Regions from separate parts of the Arthrobacter sp. TmtSoilC51 genome, predicted to be linked through region 2. Evidence: riboswitches for the same ligand, from Rfam matches in the RefSeq annotation. Region 2 holds a riboswitch; each other region holds the start of a gene.
What was found. Region 2 has a riboswitch for S-adenosylmethionine ahead of ACZ5G6_RS20845 (DUF1737 domain-containing protein). Riboswitches for the same ligand answer to the same signal wherever they lie in the genome.
Positions count from the first base shown of each region.

Region 1: it holds a riboswitch for S-adenosylmethionine, as region 2 does, so the genes downstream of both, metX (homoserine O-acetyltransferase MetX) here and ACZ5G6_RS20845 (DUF1737 domain-containing protein) in region 2, are expected to answer to the same signal.
Region 3: it holds a riboswitch for S-adenosylmethionine, as region 2 does, so the genes downstream of both, ACZ5G6_RS05380 (hypothetical protein) here and ACZ5G6_RS20845 (DUF1737 domain-containing protein) in region 2, are expected to answer to the same signal.
Region 4: it holds a riboswitch for S-adenosylmethionine, as region 2 does, so the genes downstream of both, ACZ5G6_RS15865 (aminotransferase class V-fold PLP-dependent enzyme) here and ACZ5G6_RS20845 (DUF1737 domain-containing protein) in region 2, are expected to answer to the same signal.

Region 1 covers NZ_AP035877.1:1,687,354-1,694,531, forward strand. Annotated here, with positions in the region: gene ACZ5G6_RS07660 (VOC family protein) at 1-466, opposite strand, end outside; gene ACZ5G6_RS07665 (bifunctional o-acetylhomoserine/o-acetylserine sulfhydrylase) at 694-2,010, shown strand; SAM riboswitch class IV at 2,163-2,277, shown strand; gene metX (homoserine O-acetyltransferase MetX) at 2,292-3,413, shown strand; gene ACZ5G6_RS07675 (hypothetical protein) at 3,420-3,824, opposite strand; gene ACZ5G6_RS07680 (winged helix DNA-binding domain-containing protein) at 3,868-5,007, opposite strand; gene ACZ5G6_RS07685 (SGNH/GDSL hydrolase family protein) at 5,037-5,882, opposite strand; gene ACZ5G6_RS07690 (alpha/beta hydrolase) at 5,951-6,601, shown strand; gene ACZ5G6_RS07695 (RNA-binding S4 domain-containing protein) at 6,609-6,839, opposite strand; gene ACZ5G6_RS07700 (DMT family transporter) at 6,863-7,178, shown strand, end outside.
Region 2 covers NZ_AP035877.1:4,563,927-4,571,104, forward strand. Annotated here, with positions in the region: gene ACZ5G6_RS20835 (aromatic amino acid ammonia-lyase) at 1-632, opposite strand, end outside; gene ACZ5G6_RS20840 (NtaA/DmoA family FMN-dependent monooxygenase) at 635-1,963, opposite strand; SAM riboswitch class IV at 2,130-2,241, shown strand; gene ACZ5G6_RS20845 (DUF1737 domain-containing protein) at 2,256-2,522, shown strand; gene ACZ5G6_RS20850 (rhodanese-like domain-containing protein) at 2,519-2,929, shown strand; gene ACZ5G6_RS20855 (O-succinylhomoserine sulfhydrylase) at 2,930-4,138, shown strand; gene ACZ5G6_RS20860 (hypothetical protein) at 4,149-4,745, shown strand; gene ACZ5G6_RS20865 (glutamate--cysteine ligase 2) at 4,742-5,956, opposite strand; gene ACZ5G6_RS20870 (UDP-N-acetylglucosamine 1-carboxyvinyltransferase) at 5,996-7,178, opposite strand, start outside.
Region 3 covers NZ_AP035877.1:1,134,918-1,142,095, reverse strand. Annotated here, with positions in the region: gene ACZ5G6_RS05395 (APC family permease) at 1-1,109, shown strand, start outside; gene ACZ5G6_RS05390 (helix-turn-helix domain-containing protein) at 1,125-1,700, opposite strand; gene ACZ5G6_RS05385 (sodium:solute symporter family protein) at 1,970-3,511, shown strand; SAM riboswitch class IV at 3,809-3,928, shown strand; gene ACZ5G6_RS05380 (hypothetical protein) at 3,945-4,265, shown strand; gene ACZ5G6_RS05375 (hypothetical protein) at 4,262-4,456, opposite strand; gene ACZ5G6_RS05370 (VIT1/CCC1 transporter family protein) at 4,734-5,897, shown strand; gene ACZ5G6_RS05365 (matrixin family metalloprotease) at 6,042-6,854, shown strand; gene ACZ5G6_RS05360 (matrixin family metalloprotease) at 6,972-7,178, shown strand, end outside.
Region 4 covers NZ_AP035877.1:3,469,662-3,476,839, forward strand. Annotated here, with positions in the region: gene ACZ5G6_RS15845 (DoxX family membrane protein) at 1-476, shown strand, start outside; gene aroA (3-phosphoshikimate 1-carboxyvinyltransferase) at 483-1,871, shown strand; gene rsgA (ribosome small subunit-dependent GTPase A) at 1,874-2,989, shown strand; gene hisN (histidinol-phosphatase) at 3,045-3,857, shown strand; SAM riboswitch class IV at 4,040-4,153, shown strand; gene ACZ5G6_RS15865 (aminotransferase class V-fold PLP-dependent enzyme) at 4,185-5,591, shown strand; gene ACZ5G6_RS15870 (class I SAM-dependent methyltransferase) at 5,681-6,487, shown strand; gene ACZ5G6_RS15875 (metal-dependent transcriptional regulator) at 6,497-7,178, shown strand, end outside.

The sequences.
Region 1 (7,178 bases), 2.3 Mb from region 2:
CGTCACTCTCATAGACCCTGGACGGGTGCAGTGAGGGGTCGCCCTCCCACTTGAGCAGGTACGGCACCTGGGGATCGGCGATCAAGCCGAGAATGCCGATCTGCCGCCACACGAGTTCGCGGCCATCCGGGAACTTGCGGTTGCCCGGAACCGCGGAGCGGCCGAGGCGGTCTTCGAAGGGGGCTAGGTCGTCAACGGCGACGCACCAGCCCATCCAACCGCCGCCAGCTGCTGAGCGCGCGCGGACCGCCTGGCCAAAGGGTGCCTTGTCGGAAGCGGGGTGGTCCAGGACCTCCACGACTTCCAGGTATTTGTTATCCGCCAAGGGAATGATCATGTTCCGGGTACCGAAGCGCGGGTGCACTCCGCCCCGGACTGCGTCCACTCCCAGAGCTGCGGAAATTCGTTCGGTAGTGGCCAAAAGGCCATCTCGTTCACAAGCGTAAGAGACGTGATCCATGCGCATGGCTTCATCTTGGCACTTTGTGATCGGGGTCTCAGCTAAGGGAAGCCTAACTATCATGGGACCTCAGCTGTGTGCCGCCGGAATGCGTCACGGTGGGTCGCCTGAAGACCGAAAAATACTGCCTTCGTCACAAAGCTGTCCAAGGCCCCGGACGCTTCCTAGACTGGCCCCAGCCAACGCCTCCAGCGATCCACGGCAAACCCGCGCGCCACTAAAAGGAGAATTCAATGTCCCAAGGATGGTCTTTCGAAACCCGCCAGATCCACGCAGGGCAGGAACCCGACTCTGCCACGGGAGCGCGGTCGCTTCCGATCTACCAGACCACTTCCTTCGTGTTCCCCAGCGCAGAGAGCGCGGCAAACCGGTTTGCGCTGGCTGAGCTTGCCCCCATCTACACCCGCATCGGCAACCCGACGCAGGATGCCGTGGAGCAGCGCATCGCCAGCCTGGAAGGCGGACTGGGCGCATTGCTCCTCAGCTCAGGACAGGCCGCGGAAACGTTCGCCATTCTCAACATTGCCGAGGCCGGCGATCACATCGTCGCCAGCCCCAGCCTGTACGGCGGAACCTACAACCTGTTGGCCCACACGCTAAAGAAGTTCGGCATCTCCGTCACGTTCGTGGAGGACCCGGACAATCTGGACCAGTGGCGGGAAGCTGTGCAGCCCAACACCAAGCTGTTCTTCGGTGAGGTAGTTTCCAACCCGCGCCAGGACGTGCTGGACATCGAGGGCATTTCACGCACCGCGCATGAGGCCGGTGTGCCGCTGATCGTGGACAACACGCTCTCAACCCCATACCTCATTCGTCCCATCGAATGGGGTGCGGACATCGTGGTGCACTCGGCCACCAAGTATCTTGGCGGCCACGGTGCGGCGATCGCCGGCGTGATCGTGGACTCCGGAAACTTCGACTTCGGAAAGGACCCGGAGCGCTTCCCCGGATTCAATACCCCGGACCCCAGCTACAACGGACTCGTTTACGCCCGGGACCTGGGCAAGGACGGCGCGCTCAGAGCCAACCTCTCCTACATACTCAAGGCCCGTGTGCAGTTGCTGCGCGATCTGGGTTCGGCGGTTTCCCCCTTCAACGCCTTCCTCATTGCCCAGGGCCTGGAAACCCTGAGCCTGCGCGTTGAGCGCCATGTCTCCAACGCCACCAGGGTTGCCGAATGGCTTGAGTCGAGGGACGACGTCGAATCGGTCGCCTTCGCGGGGCTGCCCTCCAGCCCCTGGTACGACCGCGGCCGGAAGTATGGCCCCAGGGGCACCGGTGCCGTGGTGGCGTTCACTATCAAGGGCGGTGTCGAGGCCGGCAAGCGCTTCGTCGACGGCCTGGAGCTGCACTCCCATGTTGCCAACATTGGTGACGTCCGCTCGCTGGTCATCCATCCGGCGTCGACCACCCATAGCCAGCTCACAGTGGAACAGCAGGTGGCCGCCGGTGTTAATCCAGGCTTGGTCCGGTTGTCCGTGGGAATTGAGCATGTAGACGACATCATCGCTGACCTGGAGGCCGGGTTCCGGGCTGCCAAAGGCGCTTAAGCGCACTGGGAGGAGTGGCCGCCCGCCGCAGTCGAAAATTCGCCGGGCGGCCCTTCGCCGTGCGTGTTCCTGAACCAAACGACCCCAAACCGTCACACAGCTGTCACATTCTTCGCCAAAACAACCGTATTTTTCCTAGACTCTACGTATTAGGTCATGAGTGCCAGTGACAGCCCCGGCTTGCTGGCCGGCAACCCTCCTCCGCGGTGGGGTGCCCCGGGTGAAGACCTGGCCTGTCGCACGCAAGGCGACGGGCAAGCGCGAGGTTAGGTGTCAAAGGAATGACCATTACTGCTACAGCACTCCCCAAATCGGGCGAAGAAGACGGGACGGTCAAGTACGCCGGCGTAGGTCCGCTGGAACTTGAAGCCGGCGGTTTCCTCCCCGATGTTGTGTTGGCCTACGAAACCTGGGGGCAGCTGAACGCTGATGCGTCCAACGCTGTCCTCGTTCAGCACGCACTGACGGGAAGCACGCATGTGGCCCGCGGCGCAACGGATGAGGAAGGCTGGTGGGAGCAGCTTGTCGGTCCCGGTGCGACGATCGACACCAACCGGTTCTTCGTTATCTCCATCAACATTGTGGGCGGCTGTTACGGCAGCACTGGCCCGTCGTCCAAGGCGCCGGACGGGCGGCCTTGGGGATCCCGCTTCCCCCTGGTCACTTTGCGCGACAGTACGGCAGCCGAAGCGCGCCTGGCCGATGCATTGGGCATCAAAGCATGGCACGCCGTCCTGGGCGGTTCCATGGGCGGCGCCCGGGCACTTGAATGGGCTGTGACCTATCCTGAGCGCGTTCAGCGGTGCGCAGTTATTTCTGTCGGCGCCTACAGCACAGCCGAGCAAATCGCTTTCGCCCAGCCGCAGACCCTGGCTATCCGCCAGGACCCCAACTTCAACAATGGCGACTACTACGGTGGACCGACTCCCGAGGCGGGCCTCGCCCTGGCCCGCCGGATAGCCCACATCACCTACCGTTCCGCGCTGGAGCTTGATTTCCGCTTCGGGCGGGAAGCGCAACACCAGGAGACGCCGCTGGCCGCTGCGGTGCTGGGGGAACGCGGCCGCTACCAGGTGGAAAGCTACCTCGACCACCAAGGCACCAAGCTCGTGCGCCGGTTCGACGCCAACAGCTACATCGCCATCACTGAGGCACTCATGTCCCATGACATCAGCCGGGGCCGTGGCACCTTGAAGGACGCCTTGGCAAGCACCACTGCCGAGTTCTTCGTGGCAGCCGTCGACTCGGACCGCCTCTACTTCCCGGCCCAGTCATTGGAGCTGGCGCAAAATCTGCCAGGCAATGTACCCGTCCACGTCATCGAGGCTCCCATCGGCCACGATGGCTTCCTGACCGAAATCGGCCAACTGTCAGAGCAGCTGCGCGAGGCCTTCTTCGCCTAAGCCGGCTCAGCCATTCATGATTTCGCCGCGCTGCTTCATGTAATCCTCCATGGCAATTTCGCCGTTGCTGAACTTGAGGTCCAGTTCGGCCAACTTGCGTGCGCGGAAGCCTTGCTGCCCGGAACCGCTGTTGCTGGGGAACGTAGTTGAAGAACCGTTCGACGGCGGTGCCGCCGGCGGTGCCGCATCCGCCGGGCGGATGTGGGTGGGCTCGGGAGAATAGCCGGGGTAGTTTTGCGGCTGGTAATTCTGCTGCTGTTGGTAGCCCTGCGGAGGAAACCCCTGTGGCGGGTAGCCCGGACGGGAGAAGTTGCGGTCCTGGAGCCGCCGCGCCCGGGACTTGTTGTACATGCGGATCCCCAAGGGAATCAGCCACGAGCAGACGATGATCCAGAAGATCAGATTGTTCACGGTGCAGGCCTCCTAGGTCTTAACCCAGCTTAGTCCCGCAGATTCACACCAACTTTGCCTCCATGCCCAGGAACTTTCCGTAGCGCTCCACTTCTGCCTCCAAAGCATGGTGTTCGGCTGTTGTGGCCGGCCGGTTCATTCTGACGTCGATTTCGCAGATCCCACCGCTGAAGGCGTGCCGCCACCATCCGGCCAACCTGCCATCCAGCAACACCACGTGAATGGGAGCATCGCCCTCCGGGAAGTAGGGCGCCTTTCCCCCGAGGTAGTGCCTCGACTCCGAATAGCCCATCACGTACTCGTCGTAGCACTGGATGAGATCGACCCGGGGAAGTCTTGGCCCGGCGTCGGCTGGTGGGGGAGACGCTGCAAGCACATCGATGTCTTCGGCCGGCAGGTAGAAGTCCAGGCCGTCAATTGCCACGGTGGCCAGGGCGCCAGGAGCCCACTCTCCAGCCACCTGCACGCCAAGCCGCACATCCTTCATGGTCAGTCCGGACCACGCGGCGCAATCCTTGACTGTGGCAGGTCCCCGGCTGCTGAAGTATCGCAACGCCAACTGGCCCAAGGCCCACTCGCGGTCATCGCCCGTCAAGGAAGTGTCGCCAGGTGTGGGCACACGTTCCTGGAAGAGGGCGTAGGTCTGCTTGAGCGCGCCGCCAGCGGAGCGGACCGGGGCGCCGCTCACCAAAATTTTGCTGATCTCCGCGTGCATCAGGTGGTAAATGAAGCCAAGGCCTTTGCTGGGAAGCCCCGCCTGTTCCAGCACGTCGGCTAGTTCTTCGCGGGTTTTGTGGGCTCCACCGGCCACAGCTTCTGCAAGGATGCGCCCACTGACGGCGGTAGTGGCCTCATCAACTCCCGTCTGCCTGTACATGCCCTTGTTTCCTTGATGCAGGCGATCGGCAGACAAACCCATCAACCAGCCGAGGTCCTCACGATGCACAAAATGCCACGTCGGCCGCAGGATGTGCGTCCGCAGGATCCTGCCGTCAGCCACAGCCTCCTCTACTTGCCCGGCAGTGCTGCCGTTCGTTCTCTGGGCAAGAGTCCATCGGGCATAGGGAAATTCCTGCGATTGCACGGCGAGGAGGTTGCGCAGCACGTCATCGACGCTCCCGCCGAAAGGAGCCCGCAACTGCTGGCGGCGCAGGCGCAGGCGGACAATGTCTTTAGGCTGCATTGAACACTCCTGGCCGCAGTCGCATTACCTTAGCCGCGCGGCAGCATGGTGCCGTTGGGTCCGAAGACCGGTCCCGGCGTCGGGCGTTTGGGTGTAATGCCATCACCGGAGGATCTGTGCCGCAGCCTGCGGATAACCCACGGGACAAAGTACTCACGGGCCCACACCAGGTCCGAGGAACGGGCCTCGCGCCAGGTGCGCGCCGGAAGGGGCTTCGGAACGAGCGGTTCCAGGCTGTGATGGACGTTCAGGGCTTCCAAGACCATCATTGCGATGGTGTGGTGTCCCAGGGGTGAGAAATGCAGGCGGTCTTCGTCCCACATCCGGGGATCGGCCAACTGCCTCAGCGACCACATATCCGCAATGATTGCGTCGTGCCGTGCCGCCACCGTCCTGAGGTTTTCGTTGTAGATTGCCACCTTGCCGCGGATGCGGCCCAAGACCGAGGAAGCTGTGTCAGGTCCGTTGAACAGCACTACCGTGGCTCCACTGGAGCCCAGTTCCTGTACGGCTGCGTCCAGCTTCTCCGCCAACTGGTCCGGGTCGCCGCCGGGGCGGATGAGGTCATTGCCGCCAGCAGAAATCGAGACCAGGTCCGGCTGGAGTTCCAGGCAAGGACCAACTTGTTCATCCACGATCTGCTGCAGTAAACGTCCACGGATGGCAAGGTTGGCGTAGGCGAAATCCTCGTGGCCGCGGCCGAGTTCTTCCGCTACCCGGTCAGCCCATCCGCGGAAGCCGCCGGGGTTCTGGGGCTCGGGATCGCCGATGCCTTCCGTGAACGAATCCCCCAGGGCCACGTAACGGCTCCAAGGGTGTGTTTGGACCGGGTCGCCCGGCTCCACCAATGAATTGACGTCACTCACGCTTTCCATCCTGCCTTGAACCTGTAAACCTACGCCACCGTAGGTTGTTACCCATCGGTAACTGCAAGAATAGACCCATGACTGAAGCCGTTGCATTCCCCGCGCCCGTTGTCCTGTGGTCCCATGACGAAGCCGAGCGGGAGGGCAAGCCGCTTCTGTTGCTGCTGCACGGCTACGGCTCCAACGAGGACGATCTCTTCAGCCTCGCCGGCCTGCTGCCCGAGGGCTTTGTGGTGGCCTCACTTAGGGCACCGATGCCCATGGGGCCAGGCTTCACGTGGTTCCCGCTCACGGCGTCAATCGACTACTCGCTGGACGCCGTCAAACTGGCCGCTGAATACGCCTTGGAATGGCTGGACACCGTCAAGGCCAAGCATTCTTCAGTGACGCTGCTTGGCTTCTCCATGGGCATGGCCATGGCGACCACCATGCTCCGGTACCGTCCCGCGGACTTTGCTGCCGTCGTCGGGCTTTCGGGTTTTGTGGTGGACGCCGGCGATGACCCTGCCTTCCGCGATGCCGAACTTGACGGCACGTTACCGATGTTCTGGGGCCGTGACCAGCAGGACCCCGTCATTACTCCGGACAAGATCGAATACACCATGGGCTGGGTGCGCAAGCACGTGGACCTCACCAAGGTGCTCTACACGGGCATGTGGCACGGTATCAACCAGCAGGAGATCGGCCACGTAGGTGAGTTCCTGACCCACAAGGTGCTCAGCGACTAAACCCGCTTCAGGATTCCTTGGTGATCCGGACCGTCTGGCCGTTCACGCTAACGGTGTCGCCTTCATGGAGTTGGCGGCCGCGGCGGTCTTCGATTTCGTCGTTGACCTTGACCAGGCCGTTCTTGATGAGCTCCGTTGCTTCAACGCCGTCCTCCACGAGGTTGGCGAGCTTCAGCAGCTGGCCGAGGCGGATCATGTCGTCGCGGATGGGGATCTCTTCGATTTCCGGGTTGCTCATACAGCAATGATGCCTGAAGTAGTGTGGGGACAGTGCCACAGCCTTCTCCCCGTACCACGCTTCCGCTCGCCGTTGGCCTCCCGGTTGCTGTCGCAACCGGTTTGGTGATTCCGCTCCAAGGAAGGATCAACGGGGCGCTTGGGGCCACATTGGAGGACGGCATCGCCGCCTCTGTGGTGAGTTTCACCACAGGGCTTGTGCTTATCGCCGCAATTTCAGTGCTGACACCCAAAGGCAGGGCCGGCCTCCGGCGCATCGTCCCGGCGGTCCGCAACCGCAGCTTTCCGAGGTTCTACGTGATGGCAGGTGGCATCGGCGCGCTGTTCGTCTTTGCCCAGT
Region 2 (7,178 bases):
GTCCCGGCGCCTACCGAGTAAGCGTTGGCGCTGACCAGGGCCAGGGCCTCACCGGGCGCGAGCCGCAGGGGCTGGAGACCGGCGTCGGCGAGCGCTTTTGACCCAGGCACCAAAGTGCCATCGGCGTCGAACGCTTCACCCTCACCTATTGCAACGGCGGCGACGGCGGCCAGCTGGGTGAGGTCCGACGAGCCGACTGAGCCTTCGCGCGGAATGGCGGGAAGAACCCCACGGTTGAGCAGTTCCGCATAGAACTGGGCTGTCTCCGGCCGCACTCCGGATCCGCCGCGGCTGAAGCCGATGAGCCGGGCGAGGATCACGGCCCGGGACGAGGGCCGGTCCAGGTAAGCGCCAACGCCACTGTTGTGATACCTGACTACTTGGATTTGGTACGCCAGGACCGACTTCTCCTCCACAGCTGTATCGCGTCCGGATCCGAGGAGGGTATTGAGGCCGTAGATTCTCTCCCCGGACGTCGAAGCCCGCTCCAGCACTTCCCGTGAGCGACCCAGCAAAGACAACGCATCTTGGTTGAGTTTCACGTGAAACGCCGGATCCAGCGCGGCCAGGGCAACGCTTCGGGCGTCCACAGGCGACGTCCCAATCAGCAGGGCCCTGGGCTCGGAGGACATCGTCAGAAGTCCAGGAGGTTTTGGCGGAAGCCGCCGTTGCCGTAACTCTTCCTCAACAGGCCGCGGCGGCGCAGTTCGGGAGTGAGCTTGTCCAACACGCCATGGACGGTCACGGGGTCCACAAAGCCGGAGAAGAGGAAGCCGTCGCCACCCACGGCCTCGCCGGTCTCCTCAAGGTAATCCGCGATTTCACCAACCGTGCCGATGATCGAATCGCCGGCACCACCGCTGCGTGCTTGCAGGATCTGGCGCAGGGTAGACCCCGGGGGCGCTGCCTTCGCGAAGTGTTCCAACGTGCCTTGGTTGCTGTTGGTACTCAGTTCAGGCAACGGCGCATCGAGGTCGAATTGCTTGAAATCGATCACCGAGAGGTAGGAGATCGAGTTGAGCTGGCTGTCGATGTCACGCTGGGTGAGCTCCCGGCGCTGCGCCCGCAACTCCTCGGCCTCGGCTGATGAGCCGACTATGGTGGGCTTCAGCACGAAAAGTACCTTGACGTCATCGGGGTTCCTGCCAGCTTTGGCGGCCTCGGCACGGATGGAATCCCGGTAGGCCTTCATGCCGTCAACGCCCCGCGCCAAGGCGATCGCCACATCCGCGTGCCCACCCGCGAAGGCTTTGCCGCGTGGCGAAGCACCGGCCTGCACCAGCACGGGCTCCTCCGGCAAGGGCGCGGTATTCAACGGGCCCCGGACCTTGAAGAAGTCACCTTGATGGTTGATGGGGTGCACTTTGGTGTGGTCCGCGAACACGCCGGCCTCAACGTCCTCAAGCACAGCGCCAGGTTCCCAGCTCCGCCAGAGCCGCCGGACGACGTCGACGAATTCCTCCGCCTTCTCATATCGCAGGTCGTGCTCGATCTGCTGGTCCAGCCCATAATTCTGCGCCGCAAGGTCGCTGCCGGAGGTAACAACGTTCCAGCCCAGCTGCCCCTCGGAGAAATGCTGGAGCGTAGCCAGGAGGCGGGCCGCCGTGAAGGGAGGATAGAACGATGCACTGACCGTGGGCACGATCCCCAGGTGCTTGGTTGCCGAAAGAAGGTACGGGACCAGCGCCAAGGGATCATGCTTGGGCGCAAAGGAGGCATGCGCCAGTGAAACCTCGGCAGTGCCGCCATAGGTGTCCGGAACAGTGAGGGAATCCTCGATGATGAACAGGTCAAGCCCGGATTGTTCGAAGGCCCGGACGGCCTCTTGATACAGGGCCGGCTTCTTCCAGTCGTAGCCCAGGCTATATCCGGGAGTGCCCCAGCCCTGGACGCCGAAACCGTGCCCCACGAACCATCCAAAATGCAGCATGGGCTTGAGTGTAGAACTGTCTTGTCCGTTCACCGCGACCTGATTTCATGCGAAGTTACAGGGGGTCGTCCTGCGTCAATTATGCTCCCGGGACGTCACATTTGGGCTGGTACCCCAGCACCAGCCGGTTACGCAACATGACGGCTGCGCAACCGCTTGCAAGTGCGGGCTGCAGCCGCGGGATGTTACGTTTTTCTTGAGTAATGAGCACCAGCGCCAAGCCCTGACTTGCTGGTCGGCAACCCTCTCTCCGGCGGGGTGCCTCAGGTGACTACTCGGCGTATCGACACTTCGAACTGCAAGCGTGACTGAGGAGCACCAGCCAATGCCTGAACCCACTGAAGAAAAACTCTCCTACCGCCTGATCACAGGTCCGGATACCCGTGAATTCTGCGAGCGGATCACCGCGGCCCTCGCCGAAGGCTACGTGCTCCACGGCAGCCCGGCCGCCGCCTTCAATGGCACGGATATCATCGTGGCGCAGGCCGTCGTCCTGCCCACTGCCATCGCCAGCGCAGACGCCGCTGTTGCGAATGCCGTTGACCAGTTGGAGAACTACGAAGACGACGAAGCATTCGAGGGACACGCATGAGTTACGCAGGTGACCTGACCCCGCAGGACGCGTGGGCAAAGCTGGAAGAAGGCGCCATCCTGGTGGACGTCCGCACCGAGGGCGAGTGGGCCCACATCGGGATCCCGGACACCAAGGCCACGGAGAACGATCCCCTGTTCATCCAGTGGAACCTCGCCGGCGGCATCCCCAACTCCCGCTTCCTTGAGGAACTGCAGCAGCAGGCGCCCGAGGGCGAGGGCGTGGAACTCGTTTTCATCTGCCGCTCAGGCCAGCGATCCATCTCCGCGGCCATCGCCGCGACGCAGGCTGGCTTTACCGCCTACAACGTGCTCGAAGGCTTCGAAGGCGACCCGGACCGCTACGGGGAACGCACCATCAACGGCTGGAAGAACCGTGGCCTGCCGACCAACCTGGGGACCGACTAAGTGACTTTCAATCCTGATGCCGCCAGTTGGAGCCCTGACACACAGGCAGTACGCGGCGGCCTTGACCGTACCAACTTCCAGGAAACGTCGGAACCCGTTTTCCTGAACTCCGGCTTCGTCTACGAATCCGCTGCCGCCGCCGAACGCGCCTTCACCGGCGAGGACGAACGCTTCGTCTACTCGCGCTACGGCAACCCGTCCGTGGCCACCTTCCAGGAGCGGCTGCGCCTGCTCGAAGGCACCGAGGCATGCTTTGCGACGGCGTCCGGCATGTCCGCGGTCTTCACCGCTTTGGGTGCCCTGTTGGCTGCCGGTGACCGCGTGGTTGCCGCCCGCTCCCTGTTCGGCTCGTGCTTCGTCATCCTCAACGAGATCCTGCCGCGCTGGGGCGTTGAAACAGTGTTCGTCGACGGTCCGGACCTCGAGCAGTGGCGTGCCGCCCTCTCCGAACCGACCACCGCCGTCTTCTTCGAATCGCCCTCGAACCCCATGCAGGAAATCGTGGACATTGCCGCCGTCAGCGAGCTGGCGCATGCCGCAGGGGCGACTGTCGTCGTCGACAATGTCTTTGCCACTCCCCTGCTGCAGCGCTGCGGTGACTTGGGCGCAGACGTCATCGTGTATTCCGGCACCAAGCACATCGATGGCCAGGGACGTGTCCTCGGCGGCGCAATCATGGGCACCAAGGAATTCATCGATGGCCCGGTCAAGCAGTTGATGCGCCACACCGGACCTTCACTCTCCGCGTTCAACGCCTGGGTGTTGACCAAGGGCCTGGAGACCATCGGCTTGCGCGTGAACCACAGCTCGGCCTCCGCTTTGAAAATCGCGGAATGGCTTGAGCAGCAACCTGCCATCAGCTGGGTCAAGTACCCCTTGCTGAAATCGCACCCCCAGTACGAGCTTGCAGCCAAGCAGATGAAGGCCGGCGGTACCGTACTGACCTTCGAGCTGCTGCCCTCTTCCGGGCGTTCCGCCAAGGACGCCGCCTTCGCATTGCTGGACGGCCTGCGCGTCATCGACATCTCGAACAACCTCGGCGACTCCAAGTCCCTCATCACGCACCCGGCCACCACCACCCACCGGGCAATGGGGCCGGAAGGTCGTGCGGCAATTGGACTGAGTGACGGCGTGGTCCGTTTGTCCGTTGGCTTGGAAGATGTAGACGATCTCATCCTGGATCTGGAGAAGGCCCTCAAACAGGTCTAACCTTGCTGCCATGAGCGGCAATCACCCCTATCGCCGTGCCGGAGCGGTCATCGTTGCCGGCACGGTGGTGTGGTTTGTGGGTATCTCGCCGGTATCGCGTGTTTACGTCACCCCTGACGCCGCCGAACGTCTTCGCATGCTCAAGGCCGGCCAGCGTGGCTGGGTGGTCGGGCAGCACCTCGCCGCGGCCGGAACTGCCGCTGTACCCGTTGGATTCGCAGCATTTGCCCGTGGTGTTCCGGGCGGACGGGCCAAGCGGTGGGCTGTTGCAGCCGCGGCCGCTTTACTCGCAGGTGCTCCGCTCTTTGTCTCCAGTTTGTCCCGCCGCGCCTCGGACCTGGAACGCTTTGCCTATGGCCGTGGATCGAATGCGCCGTTCCTTGCCTATTCCGGGCTCCACGTTCTTGCTTTGGCTGCTCTCGGCGGGAGCCTTCTTTCCTTGCCCACCAAACGGTGGATCGGAGTCACGGCCGCAGCCAGCGCGCCGATCTACGGCGCCATCCTTGTGGCAAAGAAGGACATCCCGCCGTTCGTGTTCTACCTCGTCGAGGGCTTGGCGGGGGCGTACCTGATGACGTGGGATGGGACTGACCCAGCGGAAACCTAGAGCCTGCGGACCCTTGTCAGGAGGGGCGCGGTTCGGTTGAGGGCAGGGTCCTTACGTGCATCTGCTGCAGCACCACGGACCGTCACTTTCACCGCATGTCCCACCACCGCTCCCAAGGCCTCATCACTGGGCGGACTTCCCGGCAGATTTTGTGAATCAAGTTGCCTGTTGTTGAAACGCTCTGCGGCTTCGCGTTGCTCCTGGGCTCCGTTCCCGCGTTCGAGGATGTCCGAGACTCCGGCCTTCACGAGCTCCAGTTCACCTTGGTCGTCCAGGACAGGGCTCAGATAATCCACCAACGCCCAAACCACATCAGCTGCCGGTTGGGGACGGAAGTCGCCAATGTCCAGGAGGTCTCCGCGCAATCCAGAGTTGCTCGCTTGCCAACTCGCCATCCGGAGCAGGGCTGTCGGCACCGAGGCGGGCTCAACGCCGTCGAGCATTTCCAGGGAAGCGGTCTCCACTAAAGCCCTCACCAACACCGCAACCAGGGCTGCGTCCTCCGAACGGAGGCACACGTCAGCCACCCTGACTTCCACGGTGGGATGGTTGCGGGAGATGCGGGCGTCAAAGTAAATCATGCCCTCGTCAAGGAGCACCCCGGTCTCGAGGAGGCGCTGGACCATCCGCCGGTAGGCAGTCAACGAGCCAAACACAGCGGAAGGGCCGGATGTTGGCCAACGGTTCCACGCCTGGATCCTGTAGCTCTCGAAACCCGTGGGCACCCCGCGCCAGTACGGTGAATTGGCGCTGATGGCCGTCAACACAGCGAGTTTGTCGCGGATATGATCCAGGACGACCACGCCCTCTTCAGGCGACTCCACGGCGGTGTGCACATGGAAGCCGCAGGTCAGTTGCTCGTGGGCCGTCAAACCGAAGCGTTCAAGCATCACGGCGAAGCGGGGATCAGGAGTCGTATGGGTGTTCTTAGCCAGGGGCGAGGTGGCAATCGCGGCCACCCGGGCGTCGTGCTTCCTGGCAGCGTCATTGGCCATCGCACGTCCACGCCGGATCTGCTGCAGGAGCTCGCTGTAGCTATGGCAAGGACGGGTCTGGGTTTCGATCTGTTCCAGCTTCAGTTCCTGGCTCAGGCCCGTCCCGGTTTCAGGGGGTGATTCCGTGCCAGCCAGCAGCGCATCCGCGAGGGCCAGGGGCTCGCCCGTCACAGGATCGACGATGAGTAGCTCTTCCTCAACCCCGAAAGTCCGCATGGGACCATTCTGCTTCATTCGGCAGGAGAAACCGCATGCTTAGTCCTGGAAGTACTCCACCTTGGCGCCGATGGTGTTCAAGCGCTCAGCCAGATCCTCATAGCCACGTTCAATCACGTAGATATTCCGAAGCTCCGATGTTCCACGGGCCGCCAACATAGCCAGGAGCAGGCACGCTGCCGGACGCAGGGCCGGCGGGCAGCCAATCTCCGCGGCGCGCCATTTGGTGGGTCCGTTGACGTAGATCCGGTGCGGGTCCAGGAGTTGCACTTGGGCGCCCAACTTGTTGAGCTCCGTCAGGTAAATGGCACGGTTCTCGTAGACCCAGTCGTGGATCATGGTCTGGCCCTCGGCGTTGCCGGCGATCACGGCGAAGAAGGGCAGGTTGTCGATATTGAGCCCCGGGAACGGCATGGGGTGGATCTTGTCCTGCGGTGCGTGGAGCTCGGAGGGCTTGGTGGTGACGTCCACCAAGCGCGTCCGGCCGTTGCGCGCCATGTATTCACCTGAGATTTCGAGCTTTTGGCCCATCTGTTCCAGGGTGGCGAGTTCAATTTCCATGAACTCGATGGGAACCCTGCGGATGGTGACCTCGGAGTTCGTCACGATGCCCGCGGTGATCAGGCTCATGGCCTCTATGGGATCCTCGGATGGGAAGTACTCAATGTCAACGTCTATGGCTGACCGGCCGGTGATCTTCAATGTGGTAGTCCCGACGCCCTCGATGGTGACACCCAAGCCCTGCAAGTAGAAGCAGAGATCCTGGACCATGTAGTTGGGGCTCGCGTTGCGGATCACGGTGCTGCCCTCGCGGTGCGCGGCGGCCATGATCGCGTTCTCGGTGACGGTGTCGCCGCGTTCGGACAGGACGAAGGAACGGTCGAGCCCATCGGCGGGGGGCGCCACCACGGAGTAGAAGCCCGACTTTGCCCCAACCGTGAGCCCGAACTGGCGCAACGCCTGCATGTGGGGCTCAACAGTTCGCGTGCCCAGGTCGCATCCACCGGCGTAGGGCAACAGGTATTCGGCAGTCTCGTCCAGGAGCGGGCCGAGCAGCATAATGACGCTTCGTGTGCGGCGGGCCGCCTCCACGTCCATCGATTCAAGGTCCAGGACCTCGGGCCGGCGGATACGGAGGTCGCTGCCGTTGAGCCAGGTGCATTCGACGCCGATGGACGTCAGCACTTCAACGATCCGGTTGACTTCTTCAATACGTGCCAAG
Region 3 (7,178 bases), 1.7 Mb from region 2:
CCCACAAGCTCCTGACCACCGCGGCCATCATCATGAGCTCATTCCTCATCACGTCCAGCTTCACCACCGTCATGCTGATCCCAGCCTCGGAATTCCAACCAGGCGGCAAGGCTGATGGACGCGCCCTCGCTTTCCTCGCCCACAAGTTCCTGGGAGACGGATTTGGCACGGTGTACGACGTCAGCACCATCGCTATCCTGTGGTTCGCCGGAGCCTCGGCCATGGCGGGGCTGCTGAACCTGGTCCCAAGGTACCTACCGCGCTATGGCATGGCTCCTGCCTGGGTCCGTGCACTGCGGCCGCTCGTCCTGGTGTTCACCGTCATCGCCTTCATCGTCACGATTATTTTCCAAGCCGACGTCAACGCCCAGGGTGGCGCCTATGCCACGGGCGTACTCGTCTTGATCACGTCCGCCTCCATCGCTGTGACACTCTCTGCCCGGCGAAAGAAGCAGCGGGCACAGTTCATCGGCTTCGGAGTGGTTTCCCTGGTTTTCATCTACACCACCGTGGTCAACTCGATCGAGCGCCCTGACGGCCTGAAGATCGCCGCACTGTTCATCCTGGGAATCATGGCGGTGAGCTTCATTTCCCGCATCCGACGTGCCTTCGAACTCCGTGCCACGCATATCAAGATGGACCAGGCTGCACTCGAATTCACGGCAAATCACGCCGAAGGACCTGTCCGGATCATCGCGCATGAGCCCAAGCACCTCAGCGCCGGACGCTACCGGGAGAAGCTCCAGCACGCGCAGCAGGCCAACCACCTGCCGGTGGATTGCGATGCGGTGTTCATCGAGATCATCGTGGACGACAGCTCGGACTTCGAGCAGGAGCTTCAGGTAGTGGGCAAGAAACGGCATGGCTTCAAGATCCTGGAAGTCCACAGCAACAACGTGCCCAACACCTTGGCCGCCGTCCTGCTGCACATCCGCGACGTGACCGGTTTCATGCCGCACATCTACTTCCGCTGGACCGAGGGCAACCCGATTTCCAACCTCAGCAAGTTCCTGTTCTTCGGCGAGGGCGAGATCGCGCCCGTGACCCGCGAGGTACTGCGTGAGGCTGAGCCGGACATCACCCGGCGCCCCTGGGTCCACGTGGGCTGACCCCTCTCGCGGGGGCTACCGACTCGCTGCGGGCACCAGAACCCAGAGCACCTCGACGGTTTCGTCCGTGGGATTGATCCACGTGTGGGGTTCGCGGCCCGGGAAGGAGAGGGTGTCCCCTTCTTCGAGGTCGTACTCCTCGTTGGTCAGGATGAGCTTGATGCGCCCCTTGACCACATGGAGAACGTCAACATCGCAGTCCACCGCGTAGAGCTCGTTCTCACCACGGCCCCGAGGCTCGATGGTGGCCTGGAGGATCTGCAGGCGACGTTCTGACCGGGCAGTCAATAGGCGCTCCACGATGCCCTGGCCACCAAGGGAAATCCGCGGACCGTCGTCACGCCTGGTCAGGTGGGTTTCCGGGGCGGCAAACAAGTCACCCACCGAGACGGACAGGACCTGGCAAAGGGTAACGAGCGAAGCGACCGACGGTGATGTCAGGTCCCTCTCGACGCGGCTGAGGAAACCCTTGGTCAGCCCAGTGGCGTCCGCCACTTGCTCGATGGTGAGGCGCTGCGCCTGGCGGGCTGCGCGGATTCTGGAACCGATAGCAACGGGAACGTTGCTTGGTTCAACGGGGAGAGCCTTCATTCACGAACCTTTCAGGCCTGTCATTGGGCCCCTGTCATTGCAGCAATAGTAGCGGCAGCACGGGCTGTGGGAGCCACCAACAGCCCCACGATGACCAAAGCCCCTTGACTGTTACTCCGATCACAACATATCCTCATAGGCAACAAGTGTTGTCTGTGAGGCACACAACACCAAAACCAATCTCCAATCATCAGCACGGAGACTTCGACGCTTCCCAGGCGTATCGTCGAAAACCCCAACCTTCGTGCATCAGCTCCAAGGAGCCACTCATGGACTCTTCGTTCATAAACATCGCCATTGTGGTGGTGTACCTGCTTGCCATGCTGGCATTCGGCTGGTGGGGCAAGTCCCGCACCAAGAACAACAGCGACTTCCTGGTGGCCGGCCGCCGCCTGGGTCCCTTCCTTTACACAGGCACCATGGCCGCAGTTGTCCTTGGTGGCGCATCCACCGTCGGCGGCGTCGGCCTGGGCTACAAGTTCGGCATTTCAGGCATGTGGCTCGTAGTCGCGATCGGCGCCGGCGTCCTCCTCCTGAGCCTGCTTTTCGCCGGCACCATCCAGCGCCTGAAGATCTACACGGTCTCGCAAATGTTGAGCCTTCGCTACGGCAGCAAGGCCACACAGACATCCGGAATTGTGATGCTGGCTTACACCCTCATGCTGTGCGCCACGTCCACCGGTGCATACGCAACCATCTTCGTCGTCCTCTTCGACTGGGAACGCTGGATGGCGATCGCCGTCGGCGGTGCAATCGTGCTTGTCTACTCGACCATCGGTGGCATGTGGTCCATCACCCTGGCCGACCAGGTCCAGTTCATCATCAAGACCGTGGGCATCTTCTTCCTGATGCTTCCGTTCGTCATGAACGCAGCCGGAGGAATCGACGGCATCCGTGAGCGCGTCGATGCGAGCTTCTTCCAGATCGACGGAATCGGCGTCCAGACCATCATCACGTACTTCGTTGTGTACACACTGGGACTTCTGATCGGCCAGGACATCTGGCAGCGCGTCTTCACCGCCAAGACTGCCAAGGTCGCACGCTGGGGCGGAGCAACGGCCGGCGTTTACTGCATCCTGTACGGCGTGGCCGGCGCCCTGATCGGCCTTGCCGCCCGGGTAGCACTGCCCAACATCGATGTCGCCAACCTTGGCAAGGACGTGGTCTACGCCGAGGTGGCAACCCACATCCTGCCCATCGGCATCGGCGGCCTTGTCATGGCGGCCGCTGTTGCAGCCATGATGTCCACCGCTTCCGGTGCCCTTATTGCCGCCGCCACGGTGGCACGCGCAGATGTTGTTCCCTTCGTGGCCAGCTGGTTCGGCAAGACCATCAACACGGACGACACGGAAAACCCCGAGCACGACGTCAAGGCCAACCGTTACTGGGTCCTTGGCCTGGGCATCGTTGCCGTCCTGATCTCCATGGCTGCGCAGGACGTAGTTGTTGCCCTCACCATTGCCTACGACATCCTCGTGGGCGGCCTCCTTGTCGCGATTCTCGGAGGCCTCGTGTGGAAGCGCGGAACCGGTATCGCTGCTGCATGGTCCATGGCAGTGGGCTCGGTCCTGACCCTGACCTTGCTGATTCTGTTCGCCATTGGAGCCATTCCGAGCGCGGATGGCGTCTACGCCAACGAACCTATCTACTACGGCCTGGCGGCCTCGTTCGTGGCATACGTCGTGATTTCACTCCGCACGCCTCCCACTGCACCAGAAGTCCGGGCTGCTTGGGACAAGCGGGTGGCCGGTGCCGTCTCGGAGGAATTGCCCCTGGAAGCCCACCCGGTCAGCAGCCACACCGCCAGCTAGCGGCCCAGGGCCACAAGGCACCAGGCTTCAGGCACCAGACATCAGGCATCAGGCATCAGGCACGAACTGAACTGAGCAATGTTCGACGGCGGCGCCGCCCCTTTTCGGGGCAGCGCCGCCGTTGCTCTGTCCGGGGACCGTTGTGCTGTCGGGGGACCCGTTGCGAGGCCCACTATGCGCGCTATCCAGGCCACAAAAGGCGCAGAGCAGGCCGCACAACAAGCAGGCCCCGTAACAAGGGGGGTAACCAAGGACGCTACTTCTCCAGTCGGCACTCCTCCAGTACAGTGGTGCATGCTTCAAGAGAGGTGGCGCCAAGCTCCGACTGGCCACACACCAACCCCATGTTCAAGGGTGGTTCGGATGAGGAAGCGGCCCGCCCCGGACCAGAGACAACCGAGCGGGCAAGAGCACTCCCCCAAAGGAGCAGTCCTTGCCGTACCAAGGCGTTACCACCCCAAGCCAAGGCGTTACCGCCCCCATCCAGGGCATCCCCACCGAAACCAAAGCGCGGACCGTGCGGGTGATTCCCGGCGTCGATCTTGTCCTGGGGACGGTGACGCTGGTACTGAACGGCGGGCTGCACCGGTTCCGACACCCCGAGCCGCGCTTGATTGCGCAGGCGCTGGCCCAGGCCGTGCGCCCTTCGCGTTGGTGCGAATCGTCCAGGACGCTGACCGTGACTGTTGCAGCGCTCGGGTGTTCAGCAGGGCTCGAGCGTCATTTCACGTTTGGTGAAGAAGGCCCTGCCTAGGGTTCTTCGTCTTCTTCCCCGCGGAACTCTTCGGTTTCGTCAAGGGGGACAACGCGCTCGTCGTCTTCCGGGACGTCGATTTCCTCCACCCAGGGTTCGTCGACTTCCTGGTCGTCGCTGTAGTCATAAGCGGGGTCCGACTCGATGGTCTCCCGTACCGGGTGGTTGGCGTGCGGTTCGGTGGTATCCATGCTGCAACCTCCGTCTGGTGGGCTGGCAGGCAGCCCGCTGACCGAGTGCGGGGAGGGCCCCCGCCCCTGTCTATCCATCTGAGCACTGTGCCCGCAGGCGGTCAAGGCAAGGGCCGGCACGGGACCAAGGAGGGCTCGAAGCAGAGTGTTTCCACCCCGGAAATTAAGGCACGCCGAACATTCCAACTAAGGAATACCGGCCAAAAATCCGCGCCAATAAGCGGTACAGTGGGCGTGCAATGGGGCCGCTACTACCCCACCCAGCACAGGAGAGAAAGTGCAAAAGCACCAGGAATCCCACGGTCCGTCGAGCCCCGCTCCGGACCCCGCCCCCGGATCCGGAACACCACCCCAATCAGGCCGGCCCACGTCCTCGGACATCAGGCGGTGGCGTCAATACCTGGCTGACGAGCGTGCCGAAGCCGCTGTCTACCGGGAGCTCGCCCAGCGTCGCGACGGCGAAGAACGCCAGATCCTGCTCGCCTTGGCCGAGGCAGAGGGAAGACACGAGGCACACTGGCTCAAGCTCCTCGGAGAACACGCCGGAATGCCGAAGGGAGCTTCCACCCGCAGCCAGATACTGGGCTTCCTGGCCCGGCACTTCGGCTCCGTATTCGTGCTCGCGTTGGCGCAGCGCGCCGAAGGCCGCTCTCCTTACGGGGCCGAACCCGCTGCGACTCCGGCCATGGTTGCCGACGAGCAAATCCACGAAGAAGTTGTCCGGGGCCTTGCCACCCGTGGCCGCAACAGGCTCTCCGGTACCTTCCGTGCCGCTGTTTTTGGTGCCAACGATGGCCTGGTGAGCAACCTTTCACTGGTCATGGGTATGGCCGCAACGGGCGTTCCAAGCCCGGTTGTACTCATGAGCGGCGTGGCGGGATTGCTGGCCGGCGCCCTTTCCATGGGTGCCGGCGAGTACGTTTCAGTCCGGTCGCAACGGGAGTTGCTAAGCGCCACACTGCCCACGCAGGCAACCCTCACCGCCGCCCCGTCCTTGGATATTGAGCACAACGAGCTCGTGCTGGTGTACCTGGCTCGCGGCATGACCCGCGAGGCCGCCGAACACCGGGCCGCCGAACGCATGGGACTCTTCAGCTGCGACTGCGATCCCAGCCTCTCCTTGCAACCCGAGAAGGAGCAGCCCGCCGACGACCATGAAACCGTGGGGTCTGCCTGGGGGGCTGCGATGTCCAGCTTCTGCTTCTTCGCTTCCGGTGCCATCGTGCCGATCCTTCCGTTCATTTTTGGCATGACGGGCGTGGCGGCACTGGTAGTAGCCGGCGTACTGGTGGGGATCGCGCTCCTGGCGACTGGCGCCGTCGTCGGGCTACTGTCCGGAACCTCACCGCTGAGCCGTGGCTTCCGGCAGTTGGCGATCGGCTTGGGCGCTGCGGCCGCCACCTATGGGCTTGGCCTCGCGTTCGGAACGATGATCGTCTAGGCGGTAATGTTGGTTCGTCCTCCGCGCGGCCCCGCGTGACCGGGGCGTGAGGAATGGAGAACCGTGGATTCGGAGCAGTCGCCGTTGCGCGCGCCAAAACACCGTCGTGCCGGCACAACCCTCCAGATTCTTCGCGGCCTACTCATGGCTGTCCTCGCCGCCGTGGTGGCTGTGTTCGTCAGCGGCCTCCTCCACGGCGATCCTCGCATCACCAGCCTGCTTCCGGGCATTGCCCTGCCCAATTCGCCCAAGAGTGAGCCAAGCCAGCAGGCCCCGCCCCGGGCCCTGGACGCACCGCCTCCGGGAGTGGAAGAGGCAGACGCCCCGCTGGCCTCGCCGCTGGCTCCAGAACACGCCAGCGATTCGTACAAGTTCCTGGCAACCAACGACGACGGCACTCCGGTTGGGTACTCACCGTGCCGCCCCTTGCACTACGTGGTGAATGGCGCCACCGCGCCTGAGGGTACGGACAGGCTGCTCAGCACCGCAATCGCCAATATCTCCGCAGCGTCCGGAATCCAGTTCGTCAACGATGGCAGCACAGACGAGTTGCCAACCGGGAAGCGCGAACCGTACCAACCATCCAAGTACGGCGACCGGTGGGCTCCGCTGCTGATTTCATGGACCACTCCCGAGGCAGCTCCGGCGCTGGCTGACAACGTCATCGGTACGGGCGGCAGCACCATGTACTCCCTCAACAACGGCCCCAAGAGCTACATCACCGGCAGCCTGGAGCTCGACACCCCGCAAGTGGCGGAGCTCCTTGCCGAGGAAGGCGGTTCTGACTACGTTCTGGCGGTCATGCAGCATGAGCTGGGGCATGTCATGGGTTTGGACCACGTTGATGATCCTGTTCAACTGATGTACCCGGAGATTGGCGCCCCGGACGGGTTGGCTGCAGGCGACCTGAACGGCCTTCACCTGCTGGCCTCCGCTCCCTGCCGCAAGGACATCTGAAGCTGCGCAGCCGGCCCGCAAATCGCCATGGACTCGCGGCGCCATGGGTTCTATCCTGACGGAAGCGGCCGACGGCGGCGCACACCGTCCGATTGGGCCGTCCCGTGAGGGGGTCCGATGGAACCTTATGGGTCGCCACCATGGCCAGACCCCTATCCCCCGCCGCCTTATCAACCACCCGTCAAGCAACCCATCAAGCACAGCAGTATCGCCGCCATCCTGCTCCTGCTAGGCATTCTCGGTTTAGTCTGTGCCGGTGCATACTTCAGTGGCGAACTGCAACGGTTCTGGTCCGATTCCGCTACGCAAAGCCAAGCGCCGCGG
Region 4 (7,178 bases), 1.1 Mb from region 2:
CCAGCTTCGTCATCGCAGGTCTGGACAAGCTCAAGAACGCGGACGACACTGCGAAGCAATTGTCGCCTGTGCTTCGCCGCGCCTCTGAGTCCCTGCCTTTCCCGACTGACGAGAAAGTCCTGGCCCGGGTTATCGGCGGGGCGCAACTAGGTGCCGGCGCGTTGCTGGGGCTTGGCAAATTTTCCCGCTTCGCTGCGACGGTTCTGGCGCTGACTTCCGCGCTGAACTCCTATGTGGAGTGGCGGTCAGCGGACATCAGCTCCAAGGAAGGCCGGAATGCACGCCGGGCCCAACTCCTGAAGAACATTTCCCTTACCGGCGGCGTTTTGCTGGCGTCTGTCGACACAGAAGGCCGCCCGAGCCTGGCATGGCGGGCCGAACACCTGGCGGCCGACGCCAGGAAGGTCACCGGAAAGCAGTTCAAGAGGGCAGACAAAGCAGTACGCAAGGCCGTAGACAACGCAGTTGGAGCATAAGGAAGCATGACAGGTACCACCGCAGCAAACACGGGCTCAACGAACTCCATCCATACCCTGCCTCTGTGGGCGGCTCCCTATGCCACAAGGCCAGTGGATGCCACAGTGACGGTGCCGGGCTCAAAATCGCTCACCAACCGGTTCCTGGTCCTTGCAGCGTTGGCCGACGGACCTTCCCGGCTCCGGGCCCCCCTTCATTCCCGTGACTCCGTCCTGATGATCCAGGCGCTGAGGCAACTGGGCGCCACCGTCACCGAGGTACCCGGCGACGGTGGTTACGGACCGGACCTTGAGATCACCCCCATGGATCCTTCAGCTGCGGGTGCGGACACTGCCATCGATTGCGGCCTTGCCGGGACAGTCATGCGGTTCGTTCCACCTTTGGCTGCGCTGCGCAATGGTTCGACCATGTTCGACGGCGATCCCCACGCCCGCAAGCGGCCCATGGGGACCATCATCGAAGCACTGCTCGCTCTCGGAGTTCCCGTCGCCACCGAAGGCGGCAGGACGCCGTCGGCCCTTCCCTTCTCGGTGGACGGCACGGGCGAGGTCCGGGGTGGCCACCTGGTGATCGACGCAAGCGCATCGTCCCAATTCGTCTCGGCTTTGCTGCTCGTCGGGGCGCGGTTCACTGAGGGCCTGCACCTGGAGCACGTCGGCAAGCCAGTGCCCAGCCTTGACCACATCAACATGACCGTGGCCGTCCTGCGCAGCGTCGGCGTCAAGGTCGATGACTCGGTGCCCAACCACTGGCGGGTCTCCCCCGGAGCCATCCAGGCATTCGACCAGCGGATCGAACAGGACCTTTCCAACGCCGGCCCGTTCCTCGCTGCTGCACTGGCAACCCGCGGAACCGTCCGGATCCCCAATTGGCCCATGCAAACCACCCAGGTTGGCGACCTCTGGCGCAGCATACTCACTGCCATGGGGGCCACCGTAACCCTCGAGAACGGTACCCTCACCGTGAAGGGCGGTCCGGAAATCAAGGGCGCGGACTTCGACGAAACCAGCGAACTTGCGCCCACGGTCGCAGCGCTGTGCGCCCTGGCTACGGGCCCGTCAAGGCTGACCGGTATCGCCCACCTTCGTGGCCATGAAACCGATCGGCTCGCCGCGTTGGCCGCTGAAATCAACCGGCTGGGCGGCGACGCAGAGGAAACAGCCGACGGCCTTATCATCCGCCCGGCTGCTTTGCACGCAGGCGTCGTCCACAGCTATGCCGACCACCGCATGGCTACGGCGGGCGCCATTCTGGGGCTCGCCGTTGAAGGTGTGCAGGTGGAAGATATCGCCACGACGTCCAAGACGATGCCCGAATTTCCACAGATGTGGGAGGCCATGCTGCAGCAGCGCACAGGCGACGATGAGACCGTCACCAGTGAGGCCAGCAACTGACCATGGGCCGCGACGCACGCTCCTGGGACGAATCGGACGTCCGGATCCGTCCGAACAAAAAAGGATCAAGGCCCCGGACCAAGGACCGCCCCAGCCATGATGACGCAGTCATCGGCCGGATCATCACGGTAGACCGCGGGCGCTACACGGCCATCGTTGGGGAAGACTCCGCGGACGAGCGTATTATCATCGCCGCACGCGCGCGTGAACTACGGCGAAATCCCGTGGTCCCCGGCGATTTCGTCGCGCTGGTGGGCGACGTATCGGGGGCGCCGGACACCCTGGCAAGGCTGGTGCGTGTCGAAGAACGCAAGACGGTCCTTCGCCGCAGCGCCGATGATACCGACCCCATCGAAAGAGTGGTGGTGGCCAACGCGGACCAACTTGTGGTGGTGGTCGCCGCGGCCAACCCGGAACCGCGCACTGGCTTTATCGACCGCGCCTTGGTTGCAGCCTACGACGCCGGGATCGAGCCACTGCTGCTCGTCACCAAGGCTGACGTCAAGGATCCTGCCGAGCTGTTGTCCAACTATCTCAGCCTGGACTTCCCTGTCATCATCAGCCGTACGGCCGACGCCGAAGCTTCCGGTATTGACGCCCGATCGGACGACGGACTGTCCGCGCGTCTGGACAGCAGCGCCGTTGCCCAATTGCGGGCCCACCTTGATGGCAAAGTGACAGTCATGCTTGGCCATTCGGGAGTCGGCAAGTCCACCATGGTCAACGCCCTGACCGGCGCTGAGCGCGCTACGGGTGGCGTTAATGCTGTCACCGGAAGGGGCCGGCATACGTCGTCGTCGGCGTTGGCCTTGAAGCTGGCGGACGCGCCGTCCGGTAGCTGGATCATCGATACCCCCGGTATTCGTTCCTTCGGACTCGCGCACGTGGACCCCGATCGCATCCTGCATTCCTTCCCCGATTTGGAACCGGGCACCGAAGCTTGCGACCGCGGCTGCAAACACGATGCCAGTGCCATCAATTGTGGACTTGACGCGTGGGTGAACGAGGGAAACGCCGGTCCTTCCGGAGTGGCACGGTTGTCTTCGCTCCGGCGGCTGCTGGGCGCAGACCCGCGTTTGGAAGCGAAGGAAACCAAGGAACTGGGTACCGTCAACTAAACATTGGTGGAACACGGATCCAACTGCAGGGAAAGTTTCACGATAGTTTGGTGGCATGACCCAACCCGTATCCAGCTACAACGATGATCTGCGACTGGCCCACGTGCTGGCGGATTCCGTGGACGCCCAAACCATGGACCGCTTCAAGGCACTGGATCTGCGGGTCGAGACCAAGCCTGACCTCACTCCCGTTACTGATGCCGACAAGGCTGCGGAAGAAGCAATCCGGGGCCAGCTGTCGCGCTCGCGCCCCCGGGACGCTGTCCTCGGCGAGGAGTTCGGCAGCAGCGGCCACGGCTCCCGGCGCTGGATCATCGACCCCATCGACGGCACCAAGAACTTCGTGCGTGGCGTTCCAGTGTGGGCCACCCTGATCGCACTCGTGGACGAAGGCGAGCCGGTGGTTGGAGTTGTCAGTGCTCCCGCACTCGGCAAACGTTGGTGGGCGGCAAAGGACATGGGCGCCTATATGGGGCGCTCCCTGGCCTCGGCCACCCGGCTCAAGGTGTCCAACGTTTCGCGCCTGGCCGATGCTTCGATGTCATATTCCAGCCTTTCCGGTTGGAAGGAACGCGGCAATCTCGACGAATTCCTAGGTCTGACGGAAGACATCTGGCGCACGCGTGCCTACGGCGACTTCTGGTCCTATTGCTTGGTGGCCGAGGGGGCCGTGGATATCGCCTGCGAGCCGGAATTGAACCTTTACGACATGGCCGCGCTTGTACCCATCGTCACGGAAGCCGGCGGCCGTTTCACCTCGTTGGAAGGCGAGGATGGCCCCTTCGGGGGCAACGCCTTGGCCACCAACTCCATCCTGCATTCAGAGGTCCTCAAACGGCTAAACCCCGCCTTGGATGACCTCCTCTGATCCAGCGATACGAGCAAGACATCTGGCTGTGGATAGAATTTTCGACGGCGGATGCCTCCTTTACGGGGCATCCGCCGTTTTTTCTTCGCCCAAAGGGCTGTTTCGGCACGCTTCGTAACAATCCGCTTAACAAAGCGAAGCGACTTTGGAACAGGCCGGAGGCTTGCCCTAACCTCTTTACAGGTCACGAGTGCCAGCGCTAAACCCCGGTTTGCTGGCCGGCAACCCTCCATTCGCGGTGGGGTGCCCCGGGTGACGACCTGGCCGGTCCGGAAGGGATACGGCAAGCGCGGATCCCCTGTGGGGGTCCTTCTTGAGTGAGGTCCCATGAGCACTGCTACGTTCAACTCCACCGTCCTGCCGTCCTTTGCGGTCGGAGCAGCGCAGGAAGCCGCTGCAGGCAGGCCCCTGGCCGCTGTCACGGGCGCGGAGCTGCAAGCTCCCCTGATCCAGGGTGGCCACGTCCGCTACGCCAACCTCGATTACGGAGCGTCGGCTCCGGCCCTGACCATCGTTTCTGCGTATCTCAATGAGATCCTCCCCTACTACGCGAGTGTCCACCGCGGTGCGGGCTACGCTTCCCAGATCAGCACGTCCGTCTACGAGAACTCCCGCGACATCGTGCGTGAGTTCGTTGGCGGCCGCCCCGACGATTCCGTCATCTTCACCCGGAACACCACGGATTCACTCAACCTGTTGGCAGGCTGCCTTCCGCAACTCGACGGAAAGCCGACCGGCGAGGTCCTCTACCTGGACATCGAGCACCATGCCAACCTCCTGCCTTGGCAGGGCGTTCCGCACCGCAGCGTCGTAGCTGGTTCTACACTGACCGCTACCGTGGCAAAGCTCCGCGAGGAACTCAGTCAAGGCGGCGTGTCCTTGCTGGCAGTTACCGGGGCTTCGAACGTGACGGGCGAAATCCTGCCGATCGCCGAACTCGCCGCCCTGGCGCACGAATACGGTGCACGGATTGTGGTGGACGCAGCCCAGCTTGCCCCGCACCGCCGCATCAACATCACCGAATCAGACGTCGACTACATCGTATTCTCCGGGCATAAGCTCTACGCTCCGTTCGGCGCCGGCGTTGTTGTAGGGCGCCCTGACTGGCTTGACGCCGGCACTCCCCACCTTGCCGGCGGCGGCGCTGTTCGTGAAGCCCGCCTCGACTCGGTCAGTTGGGCTTCCGGTCCCGCACGTCACGAGGGCGGCTCCCCCAACGTCCTGGGCGCGGCAACATTGGCCCGCGCTACGCAGGTGCTCGCCGCGCTGGACCAAGAGGCCTGGCATGCTCATGAAGCGGCCATCCGCTCGTACCTGGTACAGGGACTTGAGGCAATCGACGGCGTTACCGTCCACCGGATCTTCAGCGACTCAGAGGACACCATCGGCGTGGTCAACTTCTCGGTGGAAGGATTCGACGCCGGATTGGTCGCGGCTTACCTCGCCGCAGAACACGGTGTAGGGCTTCGTGACGGCCGCTTCTGCGCGCACCCCCTGCTCAAGCGGCTCGGGCTCCCTTCGGGCTCGCTGCGGGCCAGCTTCGGCGTGGGCTCCCGCTTGGAGGATGCCACACGGCTGCTGGCGGGTATCGAGGAACTCAAGCGCACCGGGCTCGGCTGGGACTACGTGGTGGACGAGGGCCGCTGGGTACCGGCCAATGACCACCGCAGCTACCCGGAATGGGCACCGAATACGCCAGGCACCGCAGGTGCCGCGCCCTGCACTATTGACTAAGCGGCCTGAGCCGGGAGCGTCAGCATGGTCCTTACGGTAAATTCGTACGGTATCCCAGGCGTTTGCGGTAAAGGAGTTGTTGCGTGGCCATGCATTCCCGAGGTCTTTCCGGAGGCACGGGTAGCCCCGGTGGACCCAAGCTGCATGCCACCCGCCGCCGCCAGCTGGGCCTGAGCTTTCAGGACGGCGGGGAACACTACGATCGCGTTCGGCCCGGCTATCCCGCAGATTCAGTGGACTGGCTTCTTCCTCTGGGAGCGAAGTCCGCCGCGGATCTCGGAGCGGGAACGGGAAAATTCACTGCCCTCTTGGTGGAACGCGGACTTGAGGTGGCCGCCGTCGATCCTTCCTTGGACATGCTGGAGCAACTGCAAAAGTCCTATCCTGACGTCAAGGCGTTGGAGGGAACGGCCGAGGCAACAGGGTTGACGGACTCAGCATTCGACGTCGTCAGCGTTGCCCAGGCCTGGCACTGGTGTGACCCGCTCAAGGCCAGCACGGAAATCGCCCGAATCCTTCGCCCCCACGGAGTTCTTGGCCTCGTATGGAACCAACTGGACACTTCTGTGCCCTGGGTCCACCGGCTATCGCGCATCATGCACGCCGGAGATGTCCACAAGCCCGGCTTCCGGCCAGTTATCGGACCGGAATTCACGGATGTGGAGAGCCATCTCACCAGTTGGCTGGACGCTGTGTCGCCGGAGGACATCATGGAGCTCACCAAATCGCGCAGCTACTACCTCCGCGCCAACGAGGCCACCCGGGCGAAGGTCATGGGCAACCTGGAATGGTACCTCTACGATCATCTGGGCCACGCCCCCGGCCAGCTCCTGGAACTGCCGTACGTGACGCAGACTTGGCGGGCCCGCAAGATCCAGGGCGCCCTGCCACGGTAGGCTTGGTGTGTGAAGACCAGTACGCCCTCCTCCTCGATCGAGGACTACGTCAAGGTCATCTACTCGTACACGGAGTGGCAGGACAAACCAATTACGTCCTCCCAGCTTGCCCAGCGGCTTGGCGTTGCCAATTCCTCGGTGTCTGAAATGGTCCGCAAACTCAAGGACCAGGGCTTGGTGGATCACCAGCCTTACAGTGCTATCAGGCTGACTCCGGAGGGCATGCGCCTGGCACTGTCCATGGTCCGGCGCCACCGCCTCATTGAGACTTACCTCGTGGACGAACTCGGTTACAGCTGGGATGAAGTCCACGACGAAGCTGAGATGTTGGAACACGCTGTGTCCGATACCTTCATCGAGCGCATGGCCGCCAAGCTTGGCCATCCCCTCCGGGATCCCCATGGCGACCCCATTCCCTCGGCAGACGGATCGGTGGAGTTGCCGCACGCCTACCGCATGATCGAGTTGGACGAGGGCCACTCAGGCCGCATCACCCGGATCAGCGATGAAAACCCCGATCTCCTCCGCTACCTCGCGTCGGAAGAGATCACCTTGGACGCTCCGGTGGAAGTTGTGGGCCGCAAACCTTTCGGCGGAGCCCTCGTTGTTCGGATTGGCAGCGGTCCACAGCGCCGCGAGTTTGATCTTGCCGACGAAGTTACCTCGGCACTTTGGGTCCAGAGCGCCGAAG